Regions from separate parts of the Ensifer sp. GW101-20A05 genome, predicted to be linked through region 3. Evidence: predicted binding sites of a transcription regulator. Region 3 holds the regulator's gene; each other region holds the start of a gene.
The links. Region 3 encodes PhoB, which activates phosphate uptake and scavenging genes when phosphate is short. Its sites were predicted from a motif close to TGTCATNNANCTGTCAT; they were not measured.
Positions count from the first base shown of each region.

Region 1: the regulator PhoB is predicted to act here: its motif matches at 4,149-4,165, upstream of AC070A_RS26415 (Orn/Lys/Arg family decarboxylase).
Region 2: the regulator PhoB is predicted to act here: its motif matches at 2,687-2,703, upstream of AC070A_RS29425 (UDP-2,3-diacylglucosamine diphosphatase).
Region 4: the regulator PhoB is predicted to act here: its motif matches at 3,470-3,486, upstream of AC070A_RS29495 (LTA synthase family protein).

Region 1 covers NZ_JBWKZT010000013.1:113,023-120,842, forward strand. The annotation lists gene gtdA (gentisate 1,2-dioxygenase) at 1-101, shown strand, start outside; gene AC070A_RS26405 (VOC family protein) at 94-576, shown strand; gene AC070A_RS26410 (GNAT family N-acetyltransferase) at 1,163-1,723, opposite strand; gene AC070A_RS26415 (Orn/Lys/Arg family decarboxylase) at 1,747-4,104, opposite strand; gene AC070A_RS26420 (acetyl-CoA carboxylase biotin carboxyl carrier protein) at 4,362-4,787, shown strand; gene AC070A_RS26425 (acetyl-CoA carboxylase biotin carboxylase subunit) at 4,787-6,184, shown strand; gene AC070A_RS26430 (biotin/lipoyl attachment domain-containing protein) at 6,171-6,638, shown strand; gene pxpB (5-oxoprolinase subunit PxpB) at 6,635-7,345, shown strand; gene AC070A_RS26440 (5-oxoprolinase subunit C family protein) at 7,342-7,820, shown strand, end outside.
Region 2 covers NZ_JBWKZT010000018.1:18,980-26,799, forward strand. The annotation lists gene dgcA (N-acetyl-D-Glu racemase DgcA) at 1-528, shown strand, start outside; gene AC070A_RS29420 (MFS transporter) at 480-1,700, opposite strand; gene AC070A_RS29425 (UDP-2,3-diacylglucosamine diphosphatase) at 1,799-2,635, opposite strand; gene AC070A_RS29430 (NADP-dependent malic enzyme) at 2,809-5,121, shown strand; gene AC070A_RS29435 (helix-turn-helix transcriptional regulator) at 5,404-6,141, shown strand; gene AC070A_RS29440 (acyl-homoserine-lactone synthase) at 6,284-6,925, shown strand; gene AC070A_RS29445 (DUF2865 domain-containing protein) at 7,053-7,820, shown strand, end outside.
Region 3 covers NZ_JBWKZT010000003.1:460,728-468,547, reverse strand. The annotation lists gene argF (ornithine carbamoyltransferase) at 1-691, opposite strand, end outside; gene AC070A_RS11480 (aspartate aminotransferase family protein) at 792-1,991, opposite strand; gene AC070A_RS11475 (GcrA family cell cycle regulator) at 2,412-2,933, shown strand; gene phoB (phosphate regulon transcriptional regulator PhoB) at 3,002-3,685, opposite strand; gene phoU (phosphate signaling complex protein PhoU) at 3,944-4,657, opposite strand; gene pstB (phosphate ABC transporter ATP-binding protein PstB) at 4,700-5,515, opposite strand; gene pstA (phosphate ABC transporter permease PstA) at 5,529-6,851, opposite strand; gene pstC (phosphate ABC transporter permease subunit PstC) at 6,848-7,820, opposite strand, start outside.
Region 4 covers NZ_JBWKZT010000018.1:34,008-41,827, reverse strand. The annotation lists gene AC070A_RS29510 (pilus assembly protein TadG-related protein) at 1-218, opposite strand, end outside; gene AC070A_RS29505 (TadE/TadG family type IV pilus assembly protein) at 220-642, opposite strand; gene AC070A_RS29500 (DUF1003 domain-containing protein) at 829-1,377, opposite strand; gene AC070A_RS29495 (LTA synthase family protein) at 1,515-3,446, opposite strand; gene AC070A_RS29490 (NAD+ synthase) at 3,715-5,397, shown strand; gene AC070A_RS29485 (hypothetical protein) at 5,401-5,736, shown strand; gene AC070A_RS29480 (TolB family protein) at 5,764-6,591, shown strand; gene AC070A_RS29475 (ankyrin repeat domain-containing protein) at 6,757-7,820, shown strand, end outside.

The sequences.
Region 1 (7,820 bases), on a different contig from region 3:
TGCGGCATGAGAGCGACGAGGACAGTGTGCTCTTCTCCTTCTCCGATCGGCCCATTCAACAGGCGCTGTATCTGTTTCGGGAGGACAGAGGCCATGCCTGAGGACGTATCAGGCATAGCGATCCATCATATCGGCGTCACCGTCTCGTCCCTAAAAACGTCGCTGAACTTCTGGATCAACATTCTCGGCTTTGAGCTCATCGGAAGGGATTTATTGGAGGACCGTGATTTCGTTCGTGACGTGACAGGAGTTCGTGATGGGTCCATTGAGCTCGCCATGCTGGCAAAGGGCCCGCATGTCGTCGAACTTCTGGAGTACAAGACAGCGCATGGGCGAAAGGCGCTCACCTTCCAGGCGTGCGACAGCGGGGCATCGCACATCGGTCTCATGGTGCGGGACATCGATGCCATACTGCGCATGGCGGCGCCCTATGGCTGGACCGCCTTCGGCCTGCCACAGGTCGTGGCGAAGGGCCCTTGGGCCGGGCGGCGGGTTATCTATCTGAAGGGGCCGGACAATGTGCTGATCGAACTCGTCGAACCAGGTCCGGAGGGCGAGGGTGATATCATGCTCTGAGCGACAGAACGGCGGGACCATGGGGCGGCCTCCTCGAGCACCGCTATGGCCCAACCAGCTTGCGCACGCGAAGGTTTTGAGAAATGCGGCCTGGCGATCGGGAAACACCCATCTGGTAGTCAGGCTTGTTTGGGCGGCTCCGCGCATGACCCGGCTGTGCGGCCCTCTCGATTTCTGGATCCGTTACAACGCACCATGAAGTGCCATCTCTTCCGGAGGCTGGTCACGCACGAGGGTTACTTTGCCTGAGGTGGCAGAGTACGCCGGCATGTCGGAACGGACGTTGCGTCGTCATCTAGAGGCCTAGCTTGGCCAAAGCTGGCGGGAGTACACCTGTGGACAGCGGATGAACCGGGCGCTGGAGCTTCTGCGCAAGGAGGGTCGTTCCATAAAGGAGACTGCTTTCGGTTCAATCTCCGCGTTTTCAAGTGCGTTCTCTGGTTATGTCGGAAAGACACCCTCAGTTTACGCAAAGGCTTTTAGCCGGCGTCAGAGATCGAGTGCTGAATGAAGGTCGGGGAGTCGCGGCCGCCTCTCGGCGGGGGCTCAAGCGGGCGCAGCCCACCGGGTTTTCGAACTTCGATCGTCAACGGGTGGAGAGGGGCGGGGGAGGCGGTGGTGTCGTCGCGCCGGTGCCGAGCGAGCGTTGGACCATGACGCTGTCCGCCCAGCGCCCGTAGCGATAGGCTACCCCCTGCAGGAGGCCAACGCGAACGAAGTTGAACCGTTCGTGCAGCGACAGCGAGGCAACATTCTCGGCATCGATATAGCCGATCATCTGCCGGAAGCCGGCTGCCGCACAAGCGTCGATCAGGCCGCGCATCAGCAGACCTCCGATGCCCTGGCCCAGATGCTCGTGATGAACATAGATCGAGTGCTTGACGGTATAGCGGTAGGCAGGTCGCTTGCGAAACAGTACGACATAGGCGTAGCCGACCACTGCGCCCTCCTTGATCGCGACAAGGTGCGGGAAGCGGCGGCTCTTCAAGTTCTTCCGCCGCTCGCGCAGATCGTCCGGCTGCGGCGTGTCGCCCTCGTCCACACCCTCCTCGATGCCGCGGCGAATGTGGCGGCGATAGATCGCCAGCATCGCGTCCACGTCGCCGTCCCGCGACGGGCGAATGACAATTGACTTGTCCTGCTGCATGAGGGATCCGAATTTCCTAAATCCTATTCGGCGACGACGTAGGTATGAAGTCGTACGCGGCCCGATGCGTCCGTTTCACGGTAGAGACCTTGGATCTCAACGTCAAAGCCGGGAAACGTGTTGAAACAGGCTTCGAACATCTTGAGATAGTCGATCATCGGCTGCGCTCGCTCGGTCAACCGCTCGCCCGGCACGATGGTGGCGATCCCCGGCGGATAGACGACGAAAGGCGTCGTTGCGATCCGCCCGGCGATGGCGTCGATCGGAAGATAGTCTACATCGTTGCGCACGAGGCAGCGCGCCGCGTCGTGGGGCGAAAGGGCAATATCAGGCAGGTGCGGTTCGGAAAATTGCTTCGCCTGCAGCGCGCTGACATTGGCGTCGCGGAAGAAGCGATGCATGTCGCCGCACAGGTCGCGCAACCGCACGCCAGCGTAACGACCGGGTCGGCGGCGATAGAATTCCGGGATTGCCTCTTCCAGGGGCGCATTGTCGTCATGAAGCCTCTTGAAGGCGACGAGGCCGCTGATCAACGTGCCCGCCTTGCTTGCCTCGACGCCGGGCGTGAGCAGGAACAGCAGGGAATTCAGGTCGTTCTTTTCCGCGACGATCCGGTTTTCACGCAAGTATTGCGCGACAATCGGCGCCGGAATGCCGTGCTCGGTATATGCGCCGGTCGCCCTGTCGAATCCGGGCGTGAGCAGCGTGAGTTTGTTGGGATCGGTCATTGCGAAGCCCGGGGCCATATCGGAAAAGCCGTGCCACGCAGCACCTGGGGCGAGGTGCCAGAAGGCCGGGTTTGTGGCGAGCTGATCGGTGGCAACACTCTCCCAGGGCACGTCGTGCACCGCTCCAGGGCTTGCCACATCCGGCATCGCCACACGGTCCGGCACGAAGGGCTCGAAAAACCAGCGGCGCTCGGGCCGACGCTCCTTCTCCTCGAACTCCCGACGAACAGCCCGTATCTTCTTGCGCAGTTCGATGCCGAGGCGGATCGTATCGTCCCACAGCACTTCGCCAGAGCGGCCCTTCATCATCTGCGCACCGACGTCCAGGGAGGCGAAGAGCGGATAGAAGGGCGATGTCGACGCGTGCTGCATGAAGCTCTCATTGAAGCGCCGGTGTTCGACCCGCCGCTTCTGGCCGGTGATGTGCCGATCCTTCATGTGGATCTGCGAAGCCTGTGAAAAGCTCGCAAGCTGCTTGTGCGTGGATTGCGTGGCGATGATGCCCGGCGCTTCGGGTCCGAGTTCTGCAAGGCCCATGGCAAAACGTCCGGCATAGAGCGGATGAAACTTCATGAAGCCCGCCCAGGCCTCATCGAACAGGATGTAGTCGCACAGATGCCCGATGGCCTTCAGGATCATCTCCGCATTGTGGATCGTGCCGTCATAGGTGCACTGTTCCACCACCGCCACCCGAAACGGGCGCGGCTTTTGCCAGGCGTTGGGGTCTTTGACCAATGGGTGGGTGCGGATGCGCTGCCGCAGCGTCTCCTCGTTCAGAGAGCCAATGTCCATGGGCCCTATGAGGCCATGGGCGTTTCGCGCGGTCGGCACATAGACCGGGATACCGCCGGAGATCATCAGCGCGCCGTGATGCGCTGCCTTGTGGTTGTTGCGGTCGAACAGAACCAGGTCGCCGTCGGTGACGAGCGCGGAGAGCGCGACCTTGTTGGAGGTCGAGGTGCCGTTGAGGACGAAATAAGTCTTCTCCGCGCCAAAAATCTTGGCGGCCTCCTTCTGCGCCGCGAGCGCCGGGCCCTCATGGGTCAGGAGATCGCCGAGGTCGAGCACGGAATTGTCGAGATCGTCGCGGAATACCGCTTCGCCCAGATGCTCCATAAACACGCGTCCGACCGGGCTGCGGCTATAGAACACGCCGCCATTATGGCCGGGACATGTCCAGAGCTGGTTGCCTTCCTCGGCGTAATCCACCAGCGCGCCAAAGAAAGGTGTCTTCATCGTCTCGGCGTACTGCTTGAGGCGGCTGATGAGGTTCTTTGCGATGAAGGCAGGGGTCTCCTCGGACAGGAAGACATAGCCGTCGATGAAGTCGAGCACTTCGACCGGTACATCCTCGAAGCGCTTGCGGCGGATCAAGAGAATGATGGGGAATTCGAGGCCGCGACGGCGCATCAGATTGATGAGGGAGGCTGTCTTGCCCTCCATACCCTTCTTGCCCCAATCGACCATCATGCAGCCGATGGCCGCGTCCGTCTGGACGGCGATTTCAGCGTCTTCGAGATTGCGCGCGCGCACCACCTCGAAACCGGATCGTTCGATCTCCTCGACGATTTGGTGGTAGCGGGCCCCCTCCAGGTCCTCGCTGTCGAAGGCGGGTGTCGCGAACAAAAAGGTGAAGCGCCTGAAGTAGTCCATCTGAGCCTCCGCCATCTATACGCAGCGAGTTGTTCGTGTGTTTCGTGACGATGTTGTGACAGCGGCCCGGATTATCTGTGATCTTCGAGACCAACTCGAGTCCTCGTGGAGCAGCGGGAGACGGAGCGGTGGTCTCTCTATTCAAAGTTTGTCTGCCCCCATCAAACAGGATGCTGTGTAAGATTTCCCCAACTGCACCGGACGGATCAAGGCTCTCAGGGCCGCACCCCGGTGATCTTCGTTCCGTGGGGAAAACAATGGATCTGCAAAAGATCAAGACGCTTCTCGACTTTGTCGGGCGTTCGCGTGTCTCGGAGCTGACAGTCAGCGATGCGGACACGACTGTCGTCATTCGCAATCCGGCTCGGGTAGCCAACCTGGAAATCCCAACCACAGTGCAGGCAACGCCATCGACGGTCGAGTCGCCAAGGTTGGACGACCAGCCGCAAACGCAGCTTGTTCGTGCTTCGACCTCAGGCATCGTACATCAGTCAACCAGCCCGGGATCCGCTCCAATGGTGGCGGCAGGCGAGCCGGTAGAAGTGGGGCAAGCTCTTTGCATCGTGGAGGCGATGAAGGTCTTCACGACTATATCGGCTCCGTTCGGCGGCATCGTCAAGCGCATCTTCTTTGAGGACGGCCAGGAGGTCGCCTTCGGCGACCCGCTCGTGGAGATCGGGTGATGGACGCGTCTTTCGAGGCCTCCCGGAAAATCGGCCATCCATTCCAGTCCGTCCTCATCGCCAATCGCGGAGAAATCGCCGTGCGGATCGAACGGGCCTGCAAGGAACTCGGCCTTCGCGCGATCCGTGTTGCATCCGAGGCGGATAGGGCTGGCGCGGCAGCACCGGGCGAAGGTGGTCCACTTTCGATCGGACCGTCGGCACCAACAAGGAGCTATCTCAACCAGGCGGCGATCCTCCTTGCGGCGGGTGTGACCGGCGCGGAGGCGATCCATCCCGGTTACGGTTTTCTCTCGGAGAATGCCGATTTCGCCGAAGCAGTCGAAAAGGCCGGGCTGGTTTTCGTCGGCCCTCCGGCCTCGGCGATCCGCATCATGGGCGACAAGATCGCCGCCAAGCGCGCGATGATGGTGGCCGGCGTCCCTTGTGTGCCGGGACCGGGCGAACCTCTACCTGATGACGTGGGGGCCGTGCGCACCATCGCCGAGGCCATTGGCTACCCGGTCATCGTCAAAGCGGCCGGCGGCGGCGGCGGCCGGGGCATGCGCGTCGTGCGCGATGGCGCCGATATGGCCGATGCGGTCGCGATCACGCGCGAGGAGGCGCGCCGGGCCTTCGGCAAGCCTGAGCTCTACGTGGAAAAGTTTCTCGAGCACCCGCGCCATGTCGAATTCCAGGTGCTCTGCGACAATCACGGCAATGCCGTGTGGGTTGGTCATCGCGATTGCTCCGTTCAGCGACGGCACCAGAAGGTCGTCGAGGAGGCGCCGGCACCCGGTATCGCACCGGAACTCGCAGAGAGGATCGGCGCGCGCTGTGCTGAAGCCTGCCGGCAGATCGGTTATCGTGGGGTTGGGACCTTCGAGTTTCTTTACGAGCACGGCGAGTTCTACTTCATCGAAATGAACACCCGGCTGCAGGTCGAACATCCCGTGACGGAGGCGACAGCCGGCGTCGATCTCGTGCACGAGCAGCTGCGTTCGGCCCAGGGCGACGTGCTCGACACGCGCCGTTTCCGCGGAGAGGCGCAAGGACACGCCTTCGAATGCCGTATCAATGCAGAGGACCCGACCACTTTCGTGGCCGCTCCCGGTCGCATTTCAGCGGTTCGTTTTCCAAGCGGACCGGGCATTCGCGTCGATACCCATGTCTCGGCCGGATACCGGGTTTCCCCGTACTATGATTCCCTGATCGCCAAGCTGATCGTCCATGCGCCGACCCGCGACGACGCGATCCGGCGCATGCAGGTCGCCCTGTCCGAAACCAGGATCGAGGGCATTTCCACGAACCTTCCGCTGCACGAAAGGATTTTTGCCGATCCTGACTTCATGCAGGGCTGCGTCGATATCCATCATCTTGAAAAACGTTTGAGGGAGGAAGCCGGTGTCAAGGCGTGACCGCTCGTCAGGCAGATCCGGGATCGTTGACTTCTCCGATCCGGCTCTCATCTCCACTCTGACCACCTGGATTGGCGCTTCCGGCGCGAGCGAGTTGGAGATCAGCACGAAGGACGGCCACGCCCTGAAGATTGTGCTGGCCCCCGACGCCAACCCGGTGAGGCGTCGTGACGAGGCTCAGGGTGTCACCTCGCCGGTGACTGAGGGATGGGCCGTCAAGGCGCCGCTCGCCGGGGTGTTTCGTGATCGACATCCCGGTAGCTTGGATGCTTCACCGCTTGCCGGTGAGGGCTGCACGCTTGAGGTGGGCGGCATCGCCGGTTTCGTGGAGGTCGGACCCATCCTGCTCCCGGTGATCGCGCCGGCGACTGCGATCGTCGCTGGCGTTCATGCCCGTGCCGGAGAGTTGATCGGCTACGGAGACCCCGTTTTGACCATGGAACACGCCCAATGAGCCTCCTGCAACAGGCCCCGTTCCCGTCGCCTGCCTTAACCGTCCCGAATACCGACGAACTGGCGAAGATCTCCTTCATCGGCACGCGTGCCTTTCTGCTCGAAGCACCCGGGGCCTTCGACCTGCCGAACCAGAGGCGCGTCTGGGCGCTCTCCCGCGCGCTAGAGACGCACGACGACGTCGCCGAGATCGTTCCTGGCATGACCAACCTGCTCGTGATCTTGAAGGAGACCCCGGACGATGCGCAAGCGGTCGTCCGGCAACTGCAGGACGAATGGCAGCGTTCGCAGGGCATCGATCTGGCCGGTCGACAAATTGAGATCTCCGTCACCTATGGCGGCGAACATGCCACGGATCTGCCGGCGCTCTGTGACCTCAGCGGTCTCAGCGACCGGGAAGTCGTGCGTATTCATCACGAAGGCATCTATCGCGTCTTCGCCCTCGGCAGTGCGCCGGGCTTCGGGTATCTGCACGGGCTCGATCCACGCATCCACATGCCGCGAAAGACCGTGCCCTCGCTCAAAATGGCGCGGGGCTGCGTCACGATCGGCGGCATGCAGACCGGTGTCGCCGTGCTGACCGGCCCGAACGGATGGAATTCGATCGGCTTTGCCGAACTTCAGATGTTCGATCCGCTGGCCGCAGCGCCCGCCTTGATGGCCCCTGGCGATACCGTGCGCTTCCGCCCTGAAAGGATCGAGTTGTGATCGAGATCGTCGAAACCGGCCCGCTGAACACCGTCCAGGACCTGGGGCGTCCGGGCTATCGGAATATAGGGGTCACGGCATCGGGAGCAATGGATCCCCTGGCACTCGAGATAGGCAACATTCTCCTTAGCAATCCGCAGGGTGCCGCTGTCATCGAGGTCCAGACTTTCCCCTTCCGGCTATGTTTTGCCAAAGGTGGCGCATTCGCACTTACGGGTGCCGATTGCCGGGCGAAGCTCGATGGTGTCGCCCTGCCGCCCTGGTGGGCTGCGGAAGCTGAGGCCGGTCAGATGCTGGAGCTCTTCCCACCGCTTCGCGATGCACGGGCCTATGTGAGCCTGGCTGGCGGGATCGATGTGGCGCAGGTGATGGGATCGCGCAGCACGTCGCTGCGTGGAAGCTTCGGCGGCCTTTCCGGCAGGACCCTTGCCGTCGGCGACGGCATTGCGACCGGTCCGGTTGAACCGGCTGTCCT
Region 2 (7,820 bases), on a different contig from region 3:
ACACCGGACGATGCCGCGCGTATCCGCGCCGTGCGGGCGGGCGCGCCCGAGAGCCGCATCATCCTCGATGCCAATGAGGGTTGGACGCCCGAAACCCTCGCCTATCATTTCGCAATCTGCGCCGAGGAACGGATCGACCTGATCGAACAGCCGCTGCCCGCCGGGCGCGACGAGGCGCTGGCGACGATCGCCCGCCCCGTGCCGATCTGCGCGGATGAAAGCGTGCACGCGACCGAGGACCTTGCCGCGCTCGTCGGCCGTTATGACGCGGTCAATATCAAGCTCGACAAGACCGGCGGCCTCACCGAGGCGTTGCGCATGCGTGATGACGCCGTATCCCTCGGCCTCAAGATCATGGTCGGCTGCATGGTCGGCAGTTCGCTAGCGATGGCCCCGGCGATCCTGGTTGCCCAGGGCGCCGATTTCGTCGATCTCGACGGGCCGCTGCTGCTCGCCGAAGACCGCACACCGGGCCTGCGCTACGAGGCTTCGCTCGTCTTCCCGCCGGAGCCGCGTCTCTGGGGCTGAAGATACCAGGCGGCAATCGCGAAGCAGCAGCCGGCAAAGGCGACGACCGACATCGAATAGAAGCCGTTCACGCCGTACCAGGCGTAGAAGTAGCCTGATAGGAACGTCAAGATCGCGGTGAAGATGCCGGTATAGAAGAAGTAGAGCCCCTGGGCGGACGCTTCCTGGGATTCCACCACCCGCTCGACCAACTTGTGCTGCATGCCGGTGTGCATGATCGCATAGGTGAAGGCGTGGAAGCACTGGAGCACGAAGTAGCCGCTGAAACCGAGATCCATCGGGAAGATGATCCAGCGCACCACGGCGAGCGAACAGCCCGACAGGATCATCACCCAGACGCTGAAACGGCGGCTGATCGCCTTGGCGAAGATGAACATCGTCACTTCGGCGGCCACGCCCGCGCTCCAGAGCAGGCCGATCTCGGTGCCGCTGTAGCCGATGTGCTGCCAGTAGATCGCCGAGAAGGCGAAAAGCATCGCGTGGCTGGCATTGACCAGCGTCACCCCGATCAGGAGCAGCTGCAGGTCGAGCTGCTTGAGCGACTTCGGCGGCGGCTCGGTGAGCGCGGTGATCGGCGACGGCCGGCGCGGCTTGCCGACGCGCGGCGCCGCATAGGCCATGGCAATCGTCAGGCCGAAACCGATCGCCATCGCCGGCAGCACCATGTCGCTGCCGAATATGCCGACCATCCAGCCACCGAGCATGGTTGCGCCGATGAAGGCGACCGAGCCCCAGAGCCGCATGTGGGCGTAGTCGAAGCCCCAGCGGCGGACGCCAGAAAGCGCGATCGCCTCGACGATCGGCACATAGGGCGAATAGACCGCCGATTGCAGCGTGTAGATGACCAGCACCGGCCAGAAGTCGCGGAAATAGAACAACACCAGAGCGGTTGCGAGCGACAGGAAGCCAGACCAGATCAGCACGATCGTCCGCTCGCCGAGGCGGTCGGCGATGACGCCGGCGATCGGCGCGGTGATGACGCGCACGAACATCGGCAGCGCCAGCACGACGCCGATCTCGAAGTCGCTCATCGAGAGCGTGCTGAGCCACATCGGAAAATACGGCATCGCGAAGCCGTTCACGATCAACGGCGCGCAAAAGAGCAAGGCTATGCGAAGCGCGAAATGGCGCGGCGGAGGGCCCACGGATGCGGGCGCTGAGGAGGGAATCATCGGCTGACCTGATGGCTGTGCTCAATCTCTAGCACAGCCCTGGCATGCCTCGCCATAACCTAGTTTTCGCGACAGAGCCGGTCTGTCGCCCTGGAGGTTCAGGCTGCGCGCTGGGTCAGCAATTGGGCAAGCAGCTTGTCGGCTTCACCAGAGGCGTCGCCCTCAAGGGCGCCACCGCGCATCTGATGCCAGGTGATGAGTTCCATCGTGCCATCGTGATGCTCGGCAATCGCCGTGCAGCTTTCCACCCAGTCACCGGTATTGATGTAGCGGATATCGCCGATGTCCTCGATGACGGCATGGTGGATGTGGCCGCAGATCACCCCTTGAGCGTCGTGGCGACGGGCTTCCTCGGCAACCACCTTCTGGAACTCGCCGATGAAGTTGACGGCATGCTTCACCTGGAGCTTGGCCCAGGAGGAGAACGACCAATAGGGCATGCCGAGGCGCCGGCGAATGGCGGCCAGGCCGATATTGATGGCGATCGCCGTGTCATAGGCCCAGTCGCCGAGATAGGCGAGCACACGGGCATTGCGCACCACCACGTCGAATTCGTCGCCATGCAGCACCAGATAGTTGCGGCCGTCCGCACCCTCATGCATGTAGCGCTGCGCCACCTCGATGCCGCCGAAGTGCACGCCGGGAAAATCGCGCAGGAACTCGTCGTGATTGCCGGGGATATAGACGATGCGGGTGCCCTTGCGGGCCTTGCGCAGAAGCTTCTGGACGACGTCGTTGCAGTTCTGCGGCCAGTACCAGCTGCGCTTCAGCCTCCAGCCGTCGACGATGTCGCCGACCAGCACAATCGTCTCCGCTTCGTGATGCCGCAGGAAATCGAGCAGGAAGTCCGTCTTGGCGGCCTTCGACCCGAGATGGACGTCGGAGATGAACAACGTCCTGAGCTTTCGTACGGACTTGTCTTGCTGCGCCGTCATGCCAGCCTCGTCTTTAATTACGCTTCCTGCCCCCGTGAAAACCAGACTCGTGTTTCAGGAAGATGACATGAGCGCCTTGCCGCCGGTCTGGCTGCTGAAATCAGCACGGCAAAACTGTACCTCGCTCCGAATTCATGCCAAAAGGCACGACCACGAATGAGGAATGTGAGAGCATGAACACGGGCGACAAGACGAAATCCCACATCGGTCCGGCCAGCGGCGACATCGACCAGCAGGCCCTTTTCTTCCACCGTTACCCGCGCCCGGGAAAGCTCGAAATCCAGCCCACCAAGCCGCTCGGCAACCAGCGCGATCTGGCACTCGCCTATTCGCCCGGCGTGGCCGCGCCATGCATCGCCATCCGCGACAACCCGGAAACGGCCGCCGACTACACGGCGCGCGCCAACCTGGTCGCCGTCATCTCCAACGGCACGGCCGTGCTCGGTCTCGGCAATATCGGGCCGCTCGCCTCCAAGCCGGTGATGGAAGGCAAGGCCGTCCTTTTCAAGAAGTTCGCCGGCATCGACGTCTTCGACATCGAGATCGACGCCTCGAGCATCGAGCGCATGGTCGACGTGATCTCGGCGCTGGAGCCGACCTTCGGCGGCATCAACCTTGAAGACATCAAGGCACCGGAATGTTTCGAGGTTGAGCGCCAGCTGCGTGAAAAGATGCAGATCCCGGTCTTCCATGACGACCAGCACGGAACGGCGATCATCGTTGCCGCCGCCATCCTCAACGGCCTGGAACTCGCCGGCAAGGATATCGCCAAGGCGAAGATCGTGACGTCGGGCGCCGGTGCGGCGGCACTCGCCTGCCTCAATCTGCTCGTCATCCTCGGCGCCAAGCGCGAGAACATCTGGGTCCACGACCTCGAGGGCCTCGTCTACAAGGGCCGCGAAGTGCTGATGGACGAGTGGAAGTCCATCTACGCCCAGGAGAGCGACAACCGCGTGCTCGCCGACAGCATCGGCGGCGCAGACGTCTTCCTCGGCCTTTCCGCTGCCGGCGTCCTGAAGCCGGAACTGCTGGTGCAGATGGCCGAAAAGCCGCTGATCATGGCGCTTGCCAACCCGACGCCGGAAATCATGCCGGAAGAGGCCCGTGCCGCCCGCCCGGATGCGATGATCTGCACCGGCCGCTCGGACTTCCCGAACCAGGTCAACAACGTTCTGTGCTTCCCGCACATCTTCCGCGGCGCGCTCGATTGCGGCGCAAGCACGATCAACGAAGAAATGAAGATGGCGGCGGTCCGCGCCATTGCCGGTCTTGCCCGCGAGGAGCCGTCCGACGTTGCCGCCCGCGCCTATTCCGGCGAAACCCCGGTCTTCGGCCCCGACTACCTGATCCCCTCGCCCTTCGATCAGCGTCTCATCCTGCGCATCGCGCCGGCCGTCGCCAAGGCGGCCGAGGAAAGCGGCGTCGCCACCCGTCCTATCCAGGATTATGACGCCTATCTCGACAAGCTGAACCGCTTCGTATTCCGCTCGGGCTTCATCATGAAGCCGGTGTTTGCCGCCGCGAAGAACGCCCAGAAAAACCGCGTGATCTTTGCCGAGGGCGAAGACGAGCGCGTGCTGCGCGCCGCCCAGGTGCTGCTGGAAGAAAGCACGGCCCGGCCGATCCTGATCGGGCGTCCGCAAATTATCGAGACGCGCCTGCGCCGTTATGGCCTGCGCATCCGTCCGGATGTCGATTTCGAAGTGGTGAACCCCGAAGGCGATCCGCGCTACCGCGACTATGTCGAGGATTACTTCGCCCTTGTCGGACGCCTCGGCGTCATCCCGGAAGCGGCCCGTACGATCGTGCGCACCAATACGACGGTGATCGGTGCGCTTGCAGTCAAGCGCGGCGAAGCCGATGCGCTGATCTGCGGCGTCGAAGGCCGGTACTCCAGGCACATGCGCGACGTTTCGCAGATCATCGGCAAGCGTGAAGGCGTGCTCGACTTCTCGGCGCTCAGCCTGCTGATCTCGCAGCGCGGCGCGACCTTCTTCACCGACACCTATGTCAGCTACTGCCCGAGCGCCGAGGAGATCGCGCAGACAACCGTCATGGCCGCGCAGGAAATCCGCCGCTTCGGCATCACCCCGCGTGCAGCGCTCGTCTCGCATTCGAACTTCGGTTCGCGCGATTCGGAAAGCGCCACCAAGATGCGCAAGGCGCTTCAGCTCGTGCGCGAACTCGCACCCGATCTCGAAGTCGACGGCGAAATGCACGGCGATGCGGCGATCTCGGAAGCGCTGCGCCAACGCGTCATGCCGGACAGCAGCCTGCCGGGCGAAGCCAACCTCCTGGTCTTCCCCAATCTCGATGCCGCCAACATCACGCTCGGCGTCGTCAAGACCATGACCGACAGCCTGCATGTCGGTCCGATCCTGCTGGGTTCGGCGCTTCCCGCGCACATCCTTTCGCCTTCGGTCACATCGCGGGGTGTCGTCAACATGGCGGCCCTCGCGGTCGTCGAAGCCAGCCATCCGGGCTGACATGATACCGCGGAGATCGCCTTCGATCTTCGCAGATATCAGGCGCCAGACCGGCGCCCCCAATGCCATATCCAGACGTCGCGCAATTGTTGAGCGCGACGCTCTATCGCCCGAGAATCACAGCGGAATCATCCTCTGCTGCCCGCTCGCGCGATCCGGTCGCAAGAACCGGCAATCGAAAATTGCAAAATTGGCATCACACACCAAACGGGTAAGTTTGCGCTGGACAAAAGGTGAACCTCTAACCATGCTGTGGCTTCGGACGAGATTCGGTGTTGTGGCATGACTGAGCAGCAGGCTGTCCTCGACATGCTGGAAATCCTGGAAGGCGGGGGCTGTGTCGAGCCCGCTCATTTCTTTACGCTGATGCGCCGCACGTTCCGCATTGCCCATCTCCTGTACCTCGAAGCCGAGCCCTATGCGGACGAGCTCAAGATCTGCCGCCTGCATCACACCTTCGGCGCCTATGCCGCCGAGATCTACCGTTCGCGCGGCCTTCACCGAATCGATCCGATCCTGAAGCTCGCGCTTGGCGGCGTGCGCCCGGTGGAATGGACGATGGCGCGACATCGGTTCCCGGAATGCGAGCCTTTGTTCCAGGCCGCGCAGGAAATCGGCATTTCCACCGAGGGCGTTGCCTTGCCGCTGCCATCGCCCGCAGGTCGGACGGCGCTGCTGGCAATCAACGTCAACATGCCGGCCGACGAATGGACGGCCTATCGGCGCCAACATCTGCGCGATTTCCAGCTCGCCGCGAATCTCTTCCATGCGGCCATGCTGGAACATGGCGCAATGGCCGGCGGCCTTTCGGCGCGTGACATGCGCCTCACCGGTCGCGAAACCGAGGTTTTGACCTGGGCCGCCGCCGGCAAGAGCTATTGGGAAATCGCCACTATCCTCGGCATTTCCGAACGCACCGTGCGCTTCTTCATGACCAATGCGAGGCGCAAGCTGAATGTCGTCTCCAACACGCAAGCCGTCGCCCAAGCCGTCCGCCATGCACTGATCCCCACCGTTTGACGCAGCTCGCGCCAAGGCCCTCCCAAAACCCCTCGAAATCTAGTGGGAAATATCGCTGATTTAAACTGTCACTACCGACAGTTACGCGACCGCCGCCAGCCTGACAGCATCCGCCCATCCCAAGACAAGGATGGAGAAAAAGATGATCAGGATCCTGAACGGAAAGACCCGAGCACAGCACCCGCGGGCCGTCGACGACATGTTCCGGCTGCGCAAGCGGGTCTTCCACGATTTCCTGAAATGGGACGTTCAGACGGACGGCGCATGGGAAATCGACAACTACGACACGGCGAACCCGCTCTACGTGCTGTCCTACGCTCCCGACGGCCGGCTGCGTGGCTCGCTGAGGCTGCTGCCGACGCTCGGTCCCAACATGCTGGACGATACCTTCCCGATCCTGCTCGGCGACAATCCGGAAATCCGCAGCGCCTCGGTGTGGGAATCGAGCCGCTTCTGCATTGAGCCTGAGATTTCGCAGGACCGCGCCTCCAATCAGGTGACGATCGCCGCCGCCGAGTTGATGTGCGGTGTCGGCGAACTCGGTCTCGCCTCCGGCATCAGCCACATCGTCACGGTCACCGACGTGTTCCTGGAGCGCATGTTCCGCCGCATGGGATGCCCGGGCGAGCGCATTGCCGAACCCCATCGCATCGGCTCGGTCTTCGCCGTTGCCGTCGCCTGGGAAGTGACTAACGACCTGCTTCAGCGCATGAAGGCCATTGCCGCCATCGAAGGCACCGTTCTCGAACGCCCGATGTCGCTCGAAACCGCCCGCGCCGCTTGAGTGCCTCGGCCGGCCGGAGCCGTTAACGCAAACCGCCGCTTGTCGTTGCACGATCACCGACAAGTTCTATGATGGAGGTGAAACAGGAATTGCCGCTGGCAGCCGCCCATATCAGAAGGCCGGCATCATGCGGCAGCAGGAAGAGACTTCGCCCGTGTTCCCGCGCTTGAAACACGTCGCTGCGGTGCTTGTGCCGCTGGCCCTGGTCGGTGCCGATCCTTCGCTGGCATCGACCGTGTGCGACCGGCTGAATACCCGGCTTGCGCAACTGCCCGACATGGTCGCCACCACTGCGGATGCCCGGGACTATGCCAGCGCCATCTCACGACAGAATATCGAGCTGCGCCGGGCGAAGAACGACCGCCGCCGCGCGGGCTGCGGTGGCGGCAGCGTCGTCACCTTCGATGGCGGCGACCCCGACAGCTGCGGGGAGCTCGACAGCCTCATCGCCGAGATGGAAGACAATCTGCGCATGCTGAAGTCGGAGCGCGAGCAGATCGTCGCCGGCGGCAGCGAAGACAGCCGCCGCCGCATCCTTGCCGCGCTTGAAATCAACGGCTGCTACAGCGACAGCGAGGAGTTCGCCAGCGTCGAGCCCGAAGAGCCCGAAACGCACCGCAACATCATTGCCGACCTGCCACCTGAGGACGCCTACGGGCCGATGCTCGGGCATAACGAAGACAGTTATGCGCCGCAGGATGGCTATTACCGCGGAACGTTGCGGACCATGTGCGTGCGCACCTGCGACGGCGCCTTCTTTCCGATCTCCTCGGATGCGACGCCGGCCGACTTCCCGCGTGACGAACAGGCCTGCCGGGCGCGCTGCCCTGGCGCCGAAACGGAACTCTACTTCCACGATATCAACACGGAAGAGAGCGAACAGATGGTCTCGGCC
Region 3 (7,820 bases):
CCTGGTTCATCGACACCCAGGTGTCGGTGACAACGCAATTGGCGTTGGCGACCGCCTGCTCGGCATCGTGACACAGCAGGATCTCGCCGCCGTTGTTGCGGGCCCAGTTCAGGATCTTGTCCTGCGGCTCGGAGCCGAGCGGCACGGCCATGTTCATGCGATAGCCGAAGCGGGCGGAGCCTTCGATCAGCGAGTGCAGCACGTTGTTGCCGTCGCCGGTCCAGGCGATCGTCTTGCCCTTCACCGGTCCGCGATGCTCCTCGAAGGTCATGATGTCGGCCATGATCTGGCACGGATGGGTGTCATCGGTCAGGCCGTTGATGACGGGTACCGTCGCGTGTTCTGCCAATTCCAGCAGGCGGCGATGGTCGGTGGTGCGGATCATGATCGCGTCGACATAGCGCGACAGGACCTTCGCCGTATCGCCGATCGTCTCGGCGCGACCGAGCTGCATCTCCGTGCCCGAAAGGAACAGGGTTTCGCCGCCGAGCTGGCGCATGCCGACATCGAAGGACACACGGGTGCGGGTGGACGGCTTTTCGAAGATCATCGCCAGCATCTTGCCGGCGAGCGGCTTCTCGGCGGTTCCGGCCTTGGTCGTCGCCTTTCGGACGCGGGCATCATCGATGATCGTCCGAAGATCGGCGGCCGTCATGGCCGAAAGATCGAGAAAGTGTCTGGTGCCTGCCATCGTACTCGGTTCCTCAAAAAATCGAACCTATGTGCGCCACGCAGCGGCGTGAACGCACGAAGGTCATTCTACCATCCTGGGTCAGTCTTGGCCCTATCGGTCAGGCCGCAGCGTTACCACTTGCCTTCGTCACTGCTTCGGCGGCGCGCTCGATGCGTACGAGGCCCTCGCGTGCTTCCTCCGCCGTCACAGTCAACGGCGGCAGCAGGCGCAACACGTTGTCGCCGGCCGGCACGGCCAGGAGCTTCTCGGCGCGGATCTCCTTCAGGAGATCGGCCGAGGGGCCCTTCACCTTGATGCCCAGCATCAGGCCATCGCCGCGGATATCCTCGATGACATCGGGATAGCGATCCTTCAGCGAAGCAAGGCCCTGGCGGAAGACGAGCGCGACGTCGCGCACATGGGCGAGGAAGCCATCAGCGAGGATGACGTCGAGCACGGCGTTGCCGACGGCCATCGCCAGCGGATTGCCGCCATAGGTCGAGCCATGCGTGCCCGCCACCATGCCGGCGGCCGCCTCTTCCGTCGCCAGGCAAGCGCCGAGCGGGAAGCCGCCACCGATACCCTTGGCAACGGCCATGATATCCGGGCGGATGCCCGTCCACTCATGGGCAAAAAGCTTGCCGGTGCGGCCGACGCCGGTCTGAACCTCGTCGAGGATCAGGAGCAGGCCGAATTCGTCGCAGAGGGCGCGCAGTTCCTGCATGAATTCCTTGGTCGCGGGACGGATGCCGCCCTCGCCCTGGATCGGCTCGATCAGGATCGCGGCGGTCTCCTCGGTGATCGCATTCTTGACGGCCGCGATGTCGCCGAACGGAACCTGGTAGAACCCTGGGGCCTTTGGCCCGAAACCTTCAATGTACTTTTGCTGACCACCGGCGGCGATCGTCGCGATCGTGCGACCGTGGAACGCGCCCTCGAAGGTGATGATGTGAAACTTCTCCGGCTGGCCTTTGGCGAAGTGGTACCGCCGCGCCGTCTTGATCGCGCATTCCAGCGCTTCCGCACCGGAATTGGTGAAGAAGACCCGATCGGCAAAGGTGACGGCCGCCAAGCGGCGTCCAAGACTTTCCTGACCGGGAACTTCGTAAAGGTTGGAAAGGTGCCAGACCTTCTCGGCCTGCGCCTTCAGCGCCTCGACGAGATGCGGATGCGCGTGGCCGAGCGAGTTCACGGCAACGCCGGCGGCGAAGTCGAGATAGCGCGAGCCGTCTTCGGCGATCAGCCAGACGCCCTCTCCTCGCTCGAAACGCAACGGCGCGCGCATGTAGGTATCGTAAAGCGGCGTGGTTGCAGTCATGCGAGGCTCTCCTTACTCCAGTCGGCATCGGTCCCGCTGCTTCATGCGGCCCGATAAAAATCAAAAATGCCGCCTTTCGGCGGCGCAGGCACTATTCCTATTTCGCGCCGCAATGTCAATAAAACCAAGCCTTGCAGTGCAACAGAGAAGCCCGTTTCCCGGCGGCGAAAAAATCGCCCGGAAGGGCTTGCAAAAATGCAACGCCAGCCGAGCAAGTTGGGGAAAACTACGAAATCGATTCGGCGTGAATCCCGGGACTCTTGCCACGGAGTCCGACGGTCAGTACGTTAACATTCAATTACTAGACGCATGCGGCGGACCTAGTCACCAAAAGAGTTATCGCGTTTGCAACCTCGGGATTCAACCGGGGTGCGGTGAGGGATTCTGCCATCCCCAACGCTGAGAACGGAGAGTGCAGAAATGAACTGGACTGACGAGCGGGTGGAGAAACTGAAGAAGCTTTGGTCCGAGGGCCTGAGCGCAAGCCAGATCGCGGCACAGCTCGGCGGCGTCAGCCGTAACGCTGTCATCGGCAAGGTTCATCGCCTGAGCCTTCCAGGCCGTGCCAAAGCCGGCGGCAGCACCACTGCGGCGGCCCGCCCGAAGCGGCCGACCTCGGCGCCGCGCGCTCCGAACTACGCCTCGCGCGTTTCGACCCGCACCGTTGCCCGTCCGTCCGGCGCCACCGTTCTCAAGGAAGAGATCGAAGTCGATCTCGTTGCCGAGCAGGATTTCAGCATCCAGACCGACGTGGTCGTGCCGATGTCGCGCCGCCTCGAGCTAACCCAGCTCACGGAACGCACCTGCAAGTGGCCGATCGGCGACCCGCTGAAGGAAGAGTTCCACTTCTGCGGCAACGATTCCCCGGAAGCTTCGCCCTATTGCAGCTTTCATGCGCGGCTTGCCTACCAGCCGTCCGCCGAGCGCCGTCGGATGCGCTAAGGATCCGCACAGGACCAAAACGAAAGGGGCCGATCGGCCCCTTTTTTATTGACTTCTGTTTGCCCTTCTCAGCTTTCGAGCGAGTAGCCGGCGCCGCGCACGGTGCGGATGACATCAGGCATGGTCGAGAAGTTCAGCGCCTTGCGCAGGCGGCCGACATGCACGTCGACGGTCCGCTCGTCGACATAGATGTCGTGGCCCCAGACGCCGTCCAGCAACTGCGAGCGCGAGAAGACACGGCCCGGAGAGGACATCAGGAACTCCAGCAGGCGGAACTCTGTCGGCCCCAGGCGAACTTCGCGGCTGCGGCGATGGACGCGATGGGTTTCCCGGTCGAGCTCGATGTCGCCGCAGCGCAGCAGCGTCGAGAGAACTTCGGGCTTCGCCCGGCGGAGCATCGCCTTGACGCGGGCCATCAGCTCCGGCGTGGAGAAGGGCTTGACCACATAGTCGTCGGCACCGGTCGCCAGACCGCGAACGCGCTCGCTTTCCTCGCCGCGCGCCGTCAGCATGATAATCGGCAGCCGCTCCGTCTCCGGGCGCTGGCGCAACCTACGGCAAAGCTCGATGCCGGAGACGCCAGGCAACATCCAGTCGAGGATCAGAAGGTCGGGCAGGCGTTCCTGTAGCCGGATCTCCGCCTCGTCACCCCTGAGGATCGTATCGACGTCGAAGCCTTCAGCTTCCAGATTGTAACGCAGCAGGACGCTCAGCGCCTCTTCGTCTTCGACCACGGCGATTTTTGGCAACATCAGGTAACGTCTCCTTACCGCGAGCGCCGCGCGGGTCCAGCGGACCGGCCGGCACTCAGACACTCTAAATCTGGAGCACATCCGCCGTTTTCAAAGGCGGGGCGAAAACCGCATGCTTCAGATACAGGAATTCGGGGCCGCGACCGAAGCCGCGACCGGATGATATTCATGGGGCATGCATTGCGAACGGCGCGTTTAACGCCAGAGCGGGATGAGGAAAAGTGTATGCGGTTGTCCCCCGCATCCCGCTCCAACCTTCTAGTCGTTGACCGAGCCCAACGTCGACGTGTTGTCATCCTTCGGGCGCTCGCCCTCCGGCTGGGCACCCGTCGCCATGTAATAGATCGTCTCGGCGATGTTGGTCGCGTGGTCGCCGATACGCTCGATGTTCTTGGCACAGAACAGAAGATGCGTGCAGGGCGTGATGTTGCGCGGATCTTCCATCATGTAGGTGAGCAACTCGCGGAACAGCGAGGTGTAGATCGCGTCGATCTCCTCGTCGCGCTCACGAATGCTGTTGGCCTTTTCCGGCGAACGCGACGCATAGACGTCGAGCACTTCCTTGAGCTGCACCAGAGCGAGCTCGGCGAGGTGCTCGAGACCGCGGGCGAGCTTGCGCGGGATGCCCGAACCGGCAACCGCGATCACGCGTTTGGCAGTGTTCTTGCCGAGGTCGCCGACACGCTCCAGGTCGGAGGCGATGCGGATCGACCCCATGATCTCGCGAAGGTCGGCGGCGACCGGCTGGCGCTTGGCGATCGTGACGATCGCCTTCTCGCCGATCTGACGCTCGGCATCATCGAGAACAGTGTCGTCCGAGATTACCTTTTGCGCCAGCGCCAGGTCGGAATTGACCAGAGCGCGGACGGATTCGGCGACCATCTGCTCGGCGAGACCGCCCATTTCCGAGATGCGGCGCGTCAGGTACTTCAGTTCTTCGTCATAGGCGGACATGATATGCATGGACATGATCGTCGATCCTTACGGGAGTGACTGTTGCAGCCGTGATTGGCCTCAGCCGAAGCGGCCCATGATGTAATCCTGGGTGCGCTGGTCATCCGGATTGGTGAACATCTTGTCGGTGTCGTTCTCCTCGACGAGATTGCCGAGGTGGAACATGGCGGTGCGCTGCGACACGCGGGCGGCCTGCTGCATCGAGTGGGTCACGATGACGATCGTGAAGTTCGTGCGCAGTTCATGGATGAGTTCCTCGACCTTGGCGGTCGCGATCGGGTCGAGTGCCGAGCAGGGCTCGTCCATGAGGATGACTTCCGGGCTGACGGCAACAGCGCGTGCGATGCAAAGGCGCTGCTGCTGACCACCGGAGAGGCCGGTGCCCGGCTCCTGCAGGCGGTCCTTCACCTCGTTCCACAAACCTGCCTTCTGCAGGCTGGTTTCGACGACCTCGTCAAAATCCGCCTTGGTGCGGGCAAGCCCGTGGATGCGCGGACCGTAGGCGACGTTGTCGTAGATCGACTTCGGGAACGGGTTCGGCTTCTGGAACACCATGCCGACGCGGGCGCGCAGCTCGACCACGTCAATGGTCGGGTCGTAGATGTCGTCCTCATCGAGCGTGATCTTGCCGGTGACGCGGCAGTTCTCGATGGTGTCGTTCATGCGGTTCAGCGTGCGCAGGAAGGTCGACTTGCCGCAGCCCGACGGACCGATCAGCGCCGTTACCGTGTTCTCGCGGATGTTGAGGTTGACGTCGAAAAGCGCCCGCTTCTCGCCGTAGTAGACCGACACATCCTTGCCGATCATCTTGAAGGGAACCGTGTTCATTTTCTGATCCAAGGCTTTCTCGACCGCTGCTTCTGACATGATGTTCATAGTAATTACCTCACTACCAACGGCGCTCAAAGCGACGTCGCAACAGAATGGCGCCAAGGTTCATGACGACGAGGAAGATGAGAAGAATGATGATCGCGCCGGAGGTGCGCTCGACGAAGGCGCGTTCCGCCTCGTTGGCCCACATGTAGATCTGCACCGGCAGCGCTGTCGACGGCTCCATCGGCGAACCGGGATAGTCGACGACGAAGGCGACCATGCCGATCAACAGCAACGGCGCGGTTTCGCCAAGCGCGTGGGCCAGGCCGATGATCGTACCGGTCAGAATGCCCGGCATGGCCAGCGGCAGAACGTGGTGGAAGATGGTCTGCATCTTCGAGGCACCGAGACCGAGCGCCGCCGAGCGGATGGACGGCGGGACCGCCTTCAAGGCCGCGCGGGTGGCGATGATGATCGTCGGCAGGGTCATCAGCGTCAGCACGAAACCGCCGACGACCGCTGCCGAACGCGGCATGCCGGCAAAGTTGATGAAGACGGCGAGACCCAACAAACCGTAGACGATCGACGGAACGGCCGCGAGGTTGTTGATGTTGACCTCGATCAGGTCGGTGAGCCGGTTCTTCGGAGCGAACTCTTCGAGATAGATCGAGGCGGCAACGCCGATCGGCAACGACAGCACGAGCACGATCAGCATCATGTAGAACGAGCCAAGGGCGGCAACGCCGACGCCCGCCGCTTCAGGACGGCTGGAGGCGCCGAAGGTGAAGATGCCGGTGTTGAAGCTCTTCTTCAGGACGCCGGCGCTTGCGAGCTCGTTCATCCAGGTGACCTGCTGGTCCTTGACCTTGCGCTTGCTCTCTTCGACCTTGAGGTCGATCTGGCCCTTGTTGGCGGAGTCGATGTTGGCTTCGGCCAACAGCGTGACCGGAATGGTCTTGCCGACGATGGACGGATCCGCCACGACCATGTCGCGCAAGAGCGTACGGGAGCTCGCAGAAACCATGTCGGTCGCCTGCTTGACCAGCGGCCGTTTGGTCGCATCGATGCCGAGCTGCTTGACGAGCGCATCACGCACCAGCAGCGGATAGTTGGCGGTCATCAGTACCTTGCTGTCGGTCGTGCGTTCGCCGTTGGGGTCGATGACCTTTTCGGTGAATTCGATCGGCAGCGTGATCGTCGTCTGCTGGAACGCGGTGTAGCCGTTGGAAATGACGGTCCACAGCAGCAGCGCCAGGAAGAAGAGACCGGTGCTGATTGCCGCAATGCCGTAGGCGCGGAACCGGCGCTCGGCGGCATAGCGACGCTTGATGCCGATATCGCGCTTTGCGGATTCAGGACGGGCGGAGATCCGGACGGTCGGGGAAGCGATGTCGGTCATTCGTACTGTTCCCGGTATTTGCGCACGATGTAGAGCGCGTAAATGTTGAGGCCGAGCGTGATGACAAAGAGCGTGATGCCCAGCGCGAAGGCCACCAGCGTCTGCGGCGAGGTGAACTCGAGGTCGCCCGTCAACTGGTTGACGATCTTCACGGTCACCGTCGTCATCGGCTCGAAGGGATTGATCTGCATGCGGGCCGCGACACCGGCTGCCAGCACGACGATCATCGTCTCGCCGACGGCACGCGATGCGGTCAGAAGCAGCGCGCCGACAATGCCGGGAAGTGCTGCCGGGAGAATAACCTTCTTGACCGTTTCCGAGCGGGTGGCACCGAGACCGAGCGAGCCGTCACGCAATGCGCGCGGCACCTGGGTGATGATGTCGTCCGAGAGCGACGACACGAACGGGATCAGCATGATGCCCATGACGATGCCTGCGGTGACCACGCTCTGCGCCTGGATGAAGTTCTGGTAATTGCCGGTGGCAAGGCCGTTCAGCTGCGCCGAGATATCACGCAGGAACGGACCAACGGTCACGAGAGCGAAGAAACCGTAGACGATGGTCGGGATGCCGGCGAGCACTTCGAGCAGCGGCTTTGCGGTCGAACGCAAGCGCGGGCTTGCATACTCCGCCATGTAGATGGCTGCGAAGAGGCCGATCGGCACCGCAAAGAGCATCGCGACGAAGGCGATGTAGAGCGTGCCGGTGAGAAGCGGGACCAGGCCGAACTGACCGGAGGCGCCACCGCTGCCGGCAGCAGCGAAGCGCGGATCCCAGACCGTGCCGAAGAAGAATTCGAACGGCGAGACCATGGTGAAGAAGCGGCCGGCTTCCGACAGCATCGAGGCGACGATGCCGACCGTCGTCAGGATGGCGATGGAAGACGCGACGATCAGCGAGCCGAGAATGACCCGCTCGACCTGGTTGCGTGCACGGAAGCGGGTCGCGATGTTGCGGATGGCGTAGATG
Region 4 (7,820 bases), on a different contig from region 3:
AGCACGGCCTTCTCGGCCGACGTGATATTGGCGGCCGCTGCGATCGCGGCAAGGTCGACCGCCGACTGCATCTCACGTTTCTGCACGGTGAGATAGCCGTAGTCGATGCCGAGCCCCATTGAGGCGATGACCAGTGGCATGACCAGTGCGGCAGAGATGCCGATATTGGCGTCTTGTGATCGGAGCAGCGTGCGCAGTCGCGTTGATTTCCACGCCATGTCAGACCCCTCCCACGCGTATGGTTGCAAAGCGCTCGATCTGGCTGCTCGGCATCGCGAACGTGAAAAGGTTAAAAATCGGGAGGTCGGCGGCGTCGTATTTGATCCGAACGGTGAACTGGTTGGCGTTGCTGGCGTCGTCTTTGACGGTCACGGTCATACGCGAGGATTTGATGAAGGCCTGATCCATCGTGGTGCGGCGGATGTAGTCGGTCGCGAGGCGTTCACGCTCGCCTTGGGATAGTCCAGCGATGGCTGTGCGCGCGGCATCGGCGGCGATCTGCTGTATGGAATGCGCTGTGCTGAGATAGACGCCGTAGGCGATCAAGGTCAGCACGCAAAGGAAGAAGAGCGGCGCTATGATTGCGAATTCGATTGCAGCGGCGCCGTCTCGGCCGCCGAAAAGGCGCTTGAAGTTGGACATTGCAGCATCTCCGCGTACCCACGTTGCTGTATTTTTTTTCGAATGTCCCTGCACCCATAAGATGGTCCTCAAATATTAATTTTTTCATACTCCAATAAGTTGCCGATGGCAGCGAAGCGGGGGTGTGGGCGCCCGCGCTACGCCGCGGCACCGCGGGATCTGATCCTGCGTGTCGTGGGTGTTCGGTCAGTCCTGCCCGGGTGCTGGACGGTAGTGCTCGAGCTGGCGGTTGAGCGTTGCGAGGTCGGCACGCAGTTCCGAAATCTCACGCAGCAACACGTCGTCGACCTTGTGATGCAGGGCGATCAGTTCGACTTCCGACTTGAGATTGACCTCGTAGTCCTTGGACGCTGCGAAGCGGTCGCGTTCGGCCTGACGGTTCTGCGACATCATGATGATTGGGGCCTGCAGTGCGGCAAGCATGGAAAGCACGAGGTTGAGAAAGATGTAGGGGTAGGGGTCGAACGCTCCGGTCACCAACAGCACCGAGTTCACGATGACCCAGCAGACGAGAAAACTGCAGAAGGTGACGATGAAGCTCCAGGAGCCGCCAACGCGGGCAATGTTGTCGGCGAGCCTGTCGCCTAAGGTTTGCTCGGCAGCGAAGGCCGCATTGGTATCGGTGGTCAGCGTGCGCCGCTCGCGGGCGTAGGCGAGGATGCGGCGCTCGATCTCGCCGAGTTCGCTGAGCGGCTTGCCGAAGAACTGGTGCGAGATGTTGTTGAAATGCGGCATGGCGATCTCCGGGGTTGACCGGAGAAAATCTAGAGCATTTCCAGCAAATGTGCGTGGCGGTTTTGCGTCGCGGAAAAATCTGGCCGACCGAGAGCATGAAGAGCCGGACCGGGTGTGGCCGGTCCGGCGCTCGTGGTTCAGTGGGTCTCGGCCGCGCTTGCGAAGAGGTCGGCGTGGGACTTGAAGAACCGGTCGGTCGAGAAGCGGTCTCCAAACATCATGTCGTGCTGCAGGAAGCGATAGTCACGCAAGAGAGCCGGCACCTTCGGCTGGCGCGACCACTCGGCGACTTCCTTGCCGTTCCTGCGGATCAGCATGTAGCGGTCGACGACCCGGTATTGGTCATGAACCTTGCCGAGGAACCCGGTGTAATAGGGGTGCTCGTAGCCGGACTGCTTGAGGATCTGGTAGGAGAGGAAGGCCGGGCTGATCGTGCCGACGTTCTTTCTCGGGCCTGTTTTGTTCGACCAGACGACGAGCGGCGTTTCGTGCTGCGCCTTCATCTGGTCCTTCGAGCCCTTGCGCTCCGCCGTGACGCCCTTCATGAAGCCGGTGCTGGTATAGACCGTGTTGAGCGGCGGCAGGTGGTCGCCGAACAGCACGATGATCGTTTCGCGATCGCGCTTCTTTGCCCAGTCCATCAGCTTCTTCAGGCTCTCGTCGGCTTCCTTGATGCCTTGAGCATAGGTTTCCAGCACCTGCCGGTCGCTTTCGGGCAGGTTGCCTTCGACCTTGATGGTGTTCTTGGCATAGCGGTTTGCCTCATAGGGGCCATGGCCCTGCAGTGTCACCGCAAAGAAGAAGAACGGATCGTCCATGGCGTCGGCCTGGCGGATGATCTCATGCGTCAGCGACTCGTCCGAGGCAAAGATGCCGCGCTTCTGCATCGGCGGCATGTTCTCTTCCGACTTGAAGGTGTCGAAACCGAAGGCCTTGTAGACGGCGGTACGGTTCCAGAACCAGCTCTGGAAGGGATGGATGGCGCGCGAGACATAGCCTTCGCCACGGAAGAAGGTAGCGAGCGACGGGATCGGGTTGCGGATGTACTGCTGGTACGGAATGCTGCCATAGGGCAGGAAGGCGTTGGAGAAGCCGGTCAGCGCCTCGAACTCGACATTGGCGGTCATGCCGCCGAATTCCGGCGAGAAGACGTTGCCCGACTGCATCTCGCGGATCGTCGGCATCGGATCGGGCGAGAGCTTGACGTTGGGCAGGCGGGTCGGATCCCAGAAGGATTCGCTCATCAGCACGATGACGTCGGGCTTGCCGCGGTGCGAGGTGCCAGCCGGAAGCGGCTTCACCGGAATGCGATCGATGGCGTCGGCCATGTAGCCAGCGGGCGCGCTGACATTGGCCATCGGCAGGTTGATGGCGAAGGCAAGCGCAAAGCCGTTGTGCTTATAGTTCTCGGTCTGGTCCCACATGATGGGGATGACCTTCAGGCGATCACGGATCCAGGAGAACTGGTTGTAATCCATGATGTGCCAGAAGGCGAAGAGCAGCGGCAGCGCAAAGGCCGCACGAGCGATGCGCTCGCGGCGCGTCAGCTTGGGGAAATTGCGCCAGGCGTAGCGCAGCAAGAGGCCGATGGCGGCAACGGCGGCGATGAGGCCGACGACGATGCCGACGGCGGTCCAGGGGCGGTCCTTCACCAGCACCGGCATCAATTCCATGATCTGGCGGCCGAACAGGAAATCGGTCGGATAAAGCGGATCGGACAGGAAGACCTGCTTCTGCTGGCAGACGACGGCGGGTATGATGGCGAGCGGCGCAATCACCACGGCCGACTTATGTTCGCGACCGAAAATGCCGTCGACGGCCAGCAGCATCAGGAAGAATGCACCGACAGTCGTCAGCGCCGGGCGCGTCGGGTCGAGCATATAGGCGAGCGTATCGGCCATCGACTGGCGCACGATCAGCTCGACGGCGAAGACGAGAGCGGCTGCGACAAAAAGGGAGAACAATGCGCTGCGGGTGGCCGCAAGCGTCTTGGCGTGCCGTGCGGTGAAGCCGGGTCTATCGACATAGACGCGCGAACCTCTCGCGACAGCGGAATCGATACTAGCCAACATGTTCTCCAGTTTCATAAATGTGTCGTGTAACTGTCATACGCCCGTCATTTTGAACAGGGGATGAATGGTTTCTTAACGGGGTTTGGGAACAGCTTTTCGTCGCGTGAGGGCGCTGCAACGGCCCTTCATAAGAACCGGGAAAGACAGAATTTTTCGGTTTTTTTCGCGGAGCGGCGATTGCCTGTGGGTATTTTCCGGCGGATTGCGCTAAAGAACATTGCGAAAGTCAGACGCAATCGCTCAGAACAGACCGACAGGCCCGCTCATGACCGCTCACAAGATCGCCCCCTCGCTCCTGCGCATCGCAATCGCCCAGCTCAATCCGACGGTGGGCGACATCGCCGGAAACCTGGCCAAGGCGCGTGAGGCGCGTGCCGATGCGGCGCGCCAGGGCGCCGATCTCCTGCTTTTGACGGAGCTGTTCATTTCCGGCTATCCGCCCGAAGATCTCGTGCTGAAGCCGGCATTCCTGAAGGCCTGCCTCCAGGCGGTCGAGAAGCTCGCGAGCGAAACGGCGGACGGCGGCCCGGGCGTCATCATCGGCTTCCCGCGCCAGGCCAAGACCGGCCGGCACAATTCGGTGGCCGTGCTTGACGATGGCAAGGTGATCGCGTTCCGCGACAAGGTCGATCTGCCGAACTATGGCGAGTTCGACGAGAAGCGCGTCTTCGACCAGGGCGAGATGCCGGGCCCGGTGAATTTCCGCGGCGTGCGCATCGGCATTCCGATCTGCGAGGACATCTGGGGCGATCTCGGCGTTTGCGAGACACTAGCGGAAAGCGGCGCGGAAATCCTGCTGTCGCCGAACGGTTCGCCCTATTTTCGTGGCAAGGTGGATGTGCGCCACCAGGTGGTCCTCAAGCAGGTGCTCGAGACCGGCCTGCCGATGATCTATGCCAACCAGCTCGGCGGCCAGGACGAACTGGTGTTCGACGGCGCAAGCTTCGCCTTCAACACCGACAAGTCTCTCGCCTTCCAGATGAGCCAGTTCGAAGAGGCGATTTCGATCGTCGAATGGAAGAAGGGCGAAAGCGGCTGGCATTGCGAAAGCGGGCTGCAGTCGCGCCTGCCGGAGCGCGAGGAGGCGGACTACCGCGCCTGCATGCTCGGCTTCCGTGACTATGTGAACAAAAACGGCTTCAAGAACGTCGTACTCGGCCTTTCCGGCGGTATCGATTCCGCGATCTGCGCGGCGCTGGCGGTCGATGCGCTCGGCGAGGAGCGGGTGCGCACCGTCATGCTGCCCTATCGCTACACCTCGCAGGAATCGCTGAAGGACGCCAAGGAATGTGCCGCAGCGCTCGGCTGCCGCTACGATATCGTGCCGATCTCCGAGCCGGTCGAAGGGTTCTTAAGCGCGCTCTCCGACATGTTCGAGGGGACCGAATCCGGCATCACCGAGGAGAACCTGCAGAGCCGTACCCGCGGCACCATCCTGATGGCGATCTCCAACAAGTTCGGCTCGATGGTGGTGACGACGGGCAACAAGTCGGAAATGTCGGTCGGCTATGCCACGCTCTATGGCGACATGAACGGCGGCTTCAATCCGATCAAGGATCTCTACAAGATGGAGGTCTATGCGATTTCGCGCTGGCGCAACACCACGGTTCCGCCGGGCGCGCTTGGCCCCTCTGGCGTCGTCATTCCCCCAAATATTATCGACAAAGCGCCTTCGGCTGAATTGCGTCCCAACCAGACGGACCAGGATTCGTTGCCGCCCTATCCGGTACTCGACGACATTCTCGAATGCCTGGTGGAAAAGGAAATGGGGACGGACGAGATCGTCGCCCGTGGCCATGACGAGGCGACGGTTCACCGGGTCGAACACCTGCTCTACATTGCCGAATACAAGCGGCGGCAATCGGCGCCGGGCGTCAAGATCACCAAGAAGAATTTCGGCCGCGACCGGCGGTACCCGATCACCAACCGCTTCCGCGATCGAGGGTAGCCGATGAGCGCGTTCGGCCAAGGGCGGGACGGCAAGGAAAGCTGTCCGGAGTTCACGGACGAGGAAATCCGGCTGATCCGGCTGTGGTCGCTGAGCGACGTTTCTGCTGGCCGGCAGCTCTCGGCGCAGATCGCCTATTTCGCGACGCCGGCGGTCTTCGGCATCTATGGTCTTGCAAGCGGCAGTAGCGCCATCGTCGGCGTGGCCTTCGTCTGCATCCTTCTGCTGTTGGCCTGGGGCGTCGTCTCGACCTGGCGAGACCAACGCAATTCCAATTTGATGCAGTCGATCTGCGCCAAGGTCTCGGCGACGCTGCCGAGAGGCGAAGAACGCAAATAGCTGCCTTGGTTGTGGCGGGAGAAAGGGATGCGCAGTTCCATAGAGACCTATGACATCGTTACCGGTGAAACGCGCGTCGTCTGGCAGACCGACAGGCTGGTCGAGGCGCCGAACTGGTCGCGGGACGGCACGCATCTGGTCATCAACGGCGATGGCCGTCTCTATCGCCTCGGCTTCGACGGTTCGGAGCCGGTGGAGATCGACACCGGATTTGCCACGCTCTGCAACAACGATCATGGAATATCGCCGGATGGCGGCACCATCGCGATCAGCGACAAGACCGAGTTCGGCAAGTCGGCGATCTACCTGCTGCCGGCTAGAGGCGGCACGCCGCGACTCGTCACCCGCAATCTGCCGTCCTATTGGCACGGCTGGTCGCCGGATGGCCGAAGGGTGACCTATTGCGGCATCCGTGACCAAGTCTTCGACATCTACACGATTTCGGTTGACGGCGGCGAGGAGCAGCGGCTGACCCACGGAGAAGGTCGCAACGACGGGCCCGACTGGTCGGCGGATGGCGAATGGATCTATTTCAACTCCAGCCGCACCGGACGCATGCAGATCTGGCGCGTGCGGCCGGATGGCAGTGACGTCACGCGCATCACCGACAGCCCCTATGGCGATTGGTTTCCGCATCCGTCGCCGGATGGGAAGCATCTGCTGGTGCTCTCCTATGACGGTGATGTTTTCGATCATCCGAGGGATCTCGATGTCCGCCTGCGGCTGATGGATATGGACGGCGGCAACCCGCGCATCCTGTTCGAACTTTTCGGCGGGCAGGGAACCATCAACGTTCCCAACTGGTCGCCGTCAGGCGATCGCTTCGCCTTCGTTCGGTATCAGCCTGAAAGCTGAGCGCGCTGGACAAGTATAAGGGCGTCGTGCTAGCGATGACCTCGTTCGCAGGGCGCATCCGATCCGCGGGAAGGGCAAGGCCCACCTGTCTCACTGAACTTGGTTGCCACACCTCTTTTCAGTCTGTGGGCGCGGATACCGGACGTGAATGAAAGGAGGTCTTTCATGCGCGCGCGCGATCTTCCCGCGAACCTTACCCTCGAAACGATCCGCAAGCAGGCCAAGGCTTTTCTGAAAGCCGTGAAGGCTGGCGATGCCAGTGCAAGGCAGCGGGCGCTTCCCTATTTTTCCGATCCCGCTGCAATGGGGCTCCAGGATGCGCAACTGGTGCTCGCCCGCGAGTTCGGCTTTTCGAGCTGGACACGGCTGAAGCGGCATCTTGAGAAATCCGGGATCAATGCACCTGCAACCGAGCAGCTTGCAAACCGCTTTCTGTCTCTGGCGACCGTCTCCTACTTCGGTGACATAGCCGCTGATCCCGAGCGGTTCACCCAGGCGCTTGCACTGCTGGATGAACATCCCGAAATCGCCGGCGACAGCATCCACGTTGCAGCCGCGCTCGGCGACGCAGAGGCAATTGACCGCTGGCTCGATCGCGATCCGAAACTCGTGGGCAAACGCGGCGGGCCGTATGACTGGGAGCCGTTGCTCTACGCTGCCTATGCCCGGGTTCCCGGCCACTCCTCTCTGCCCGCCGGCCGACGCCTGATCGAACGGGGTGCCAATCCCGATGCGCATTGGCTCGACGACGGCCAGTACCGTTTCACGGCGCTGACGGGCGTCTTCGGCGAAGGCGAGGCCGGCCCCGAGCGGCAGCCGCAACATCCGGATTGCGTCGCTTTCGCGCGACTATTGCTGGATGCCGGTGCCCGGGCCAATGACAGCCAGGCGCTCTACAACCGGATGTTCGAGCCGGACAACACGTGCCTCAAGCTTTTGCTCGACTATGGCCTTGGCGCCAACGATCGGAACAATTGGCTGGTTCGCAACGATGGCGGCTTCCTTGAAAACGGCGAACGCGTTTTCGACTACCAGCTCGCCTGGGCGCTTGAAAAACGCATGGGCGAGCGCGTGCGCCTGCTGGTCGAGCATGGTGCCGACGTCAATCGTCCCATCAAGGGCCGGACGCCCTATCAATGGGCAGAGCTCGGCGGTGATGCGGCGCTGGCTGCGTTTCTTGTTTCGCGCGGGGCAACGCAAGCGCCGCTCGACGATGTCGACCGGCTGGC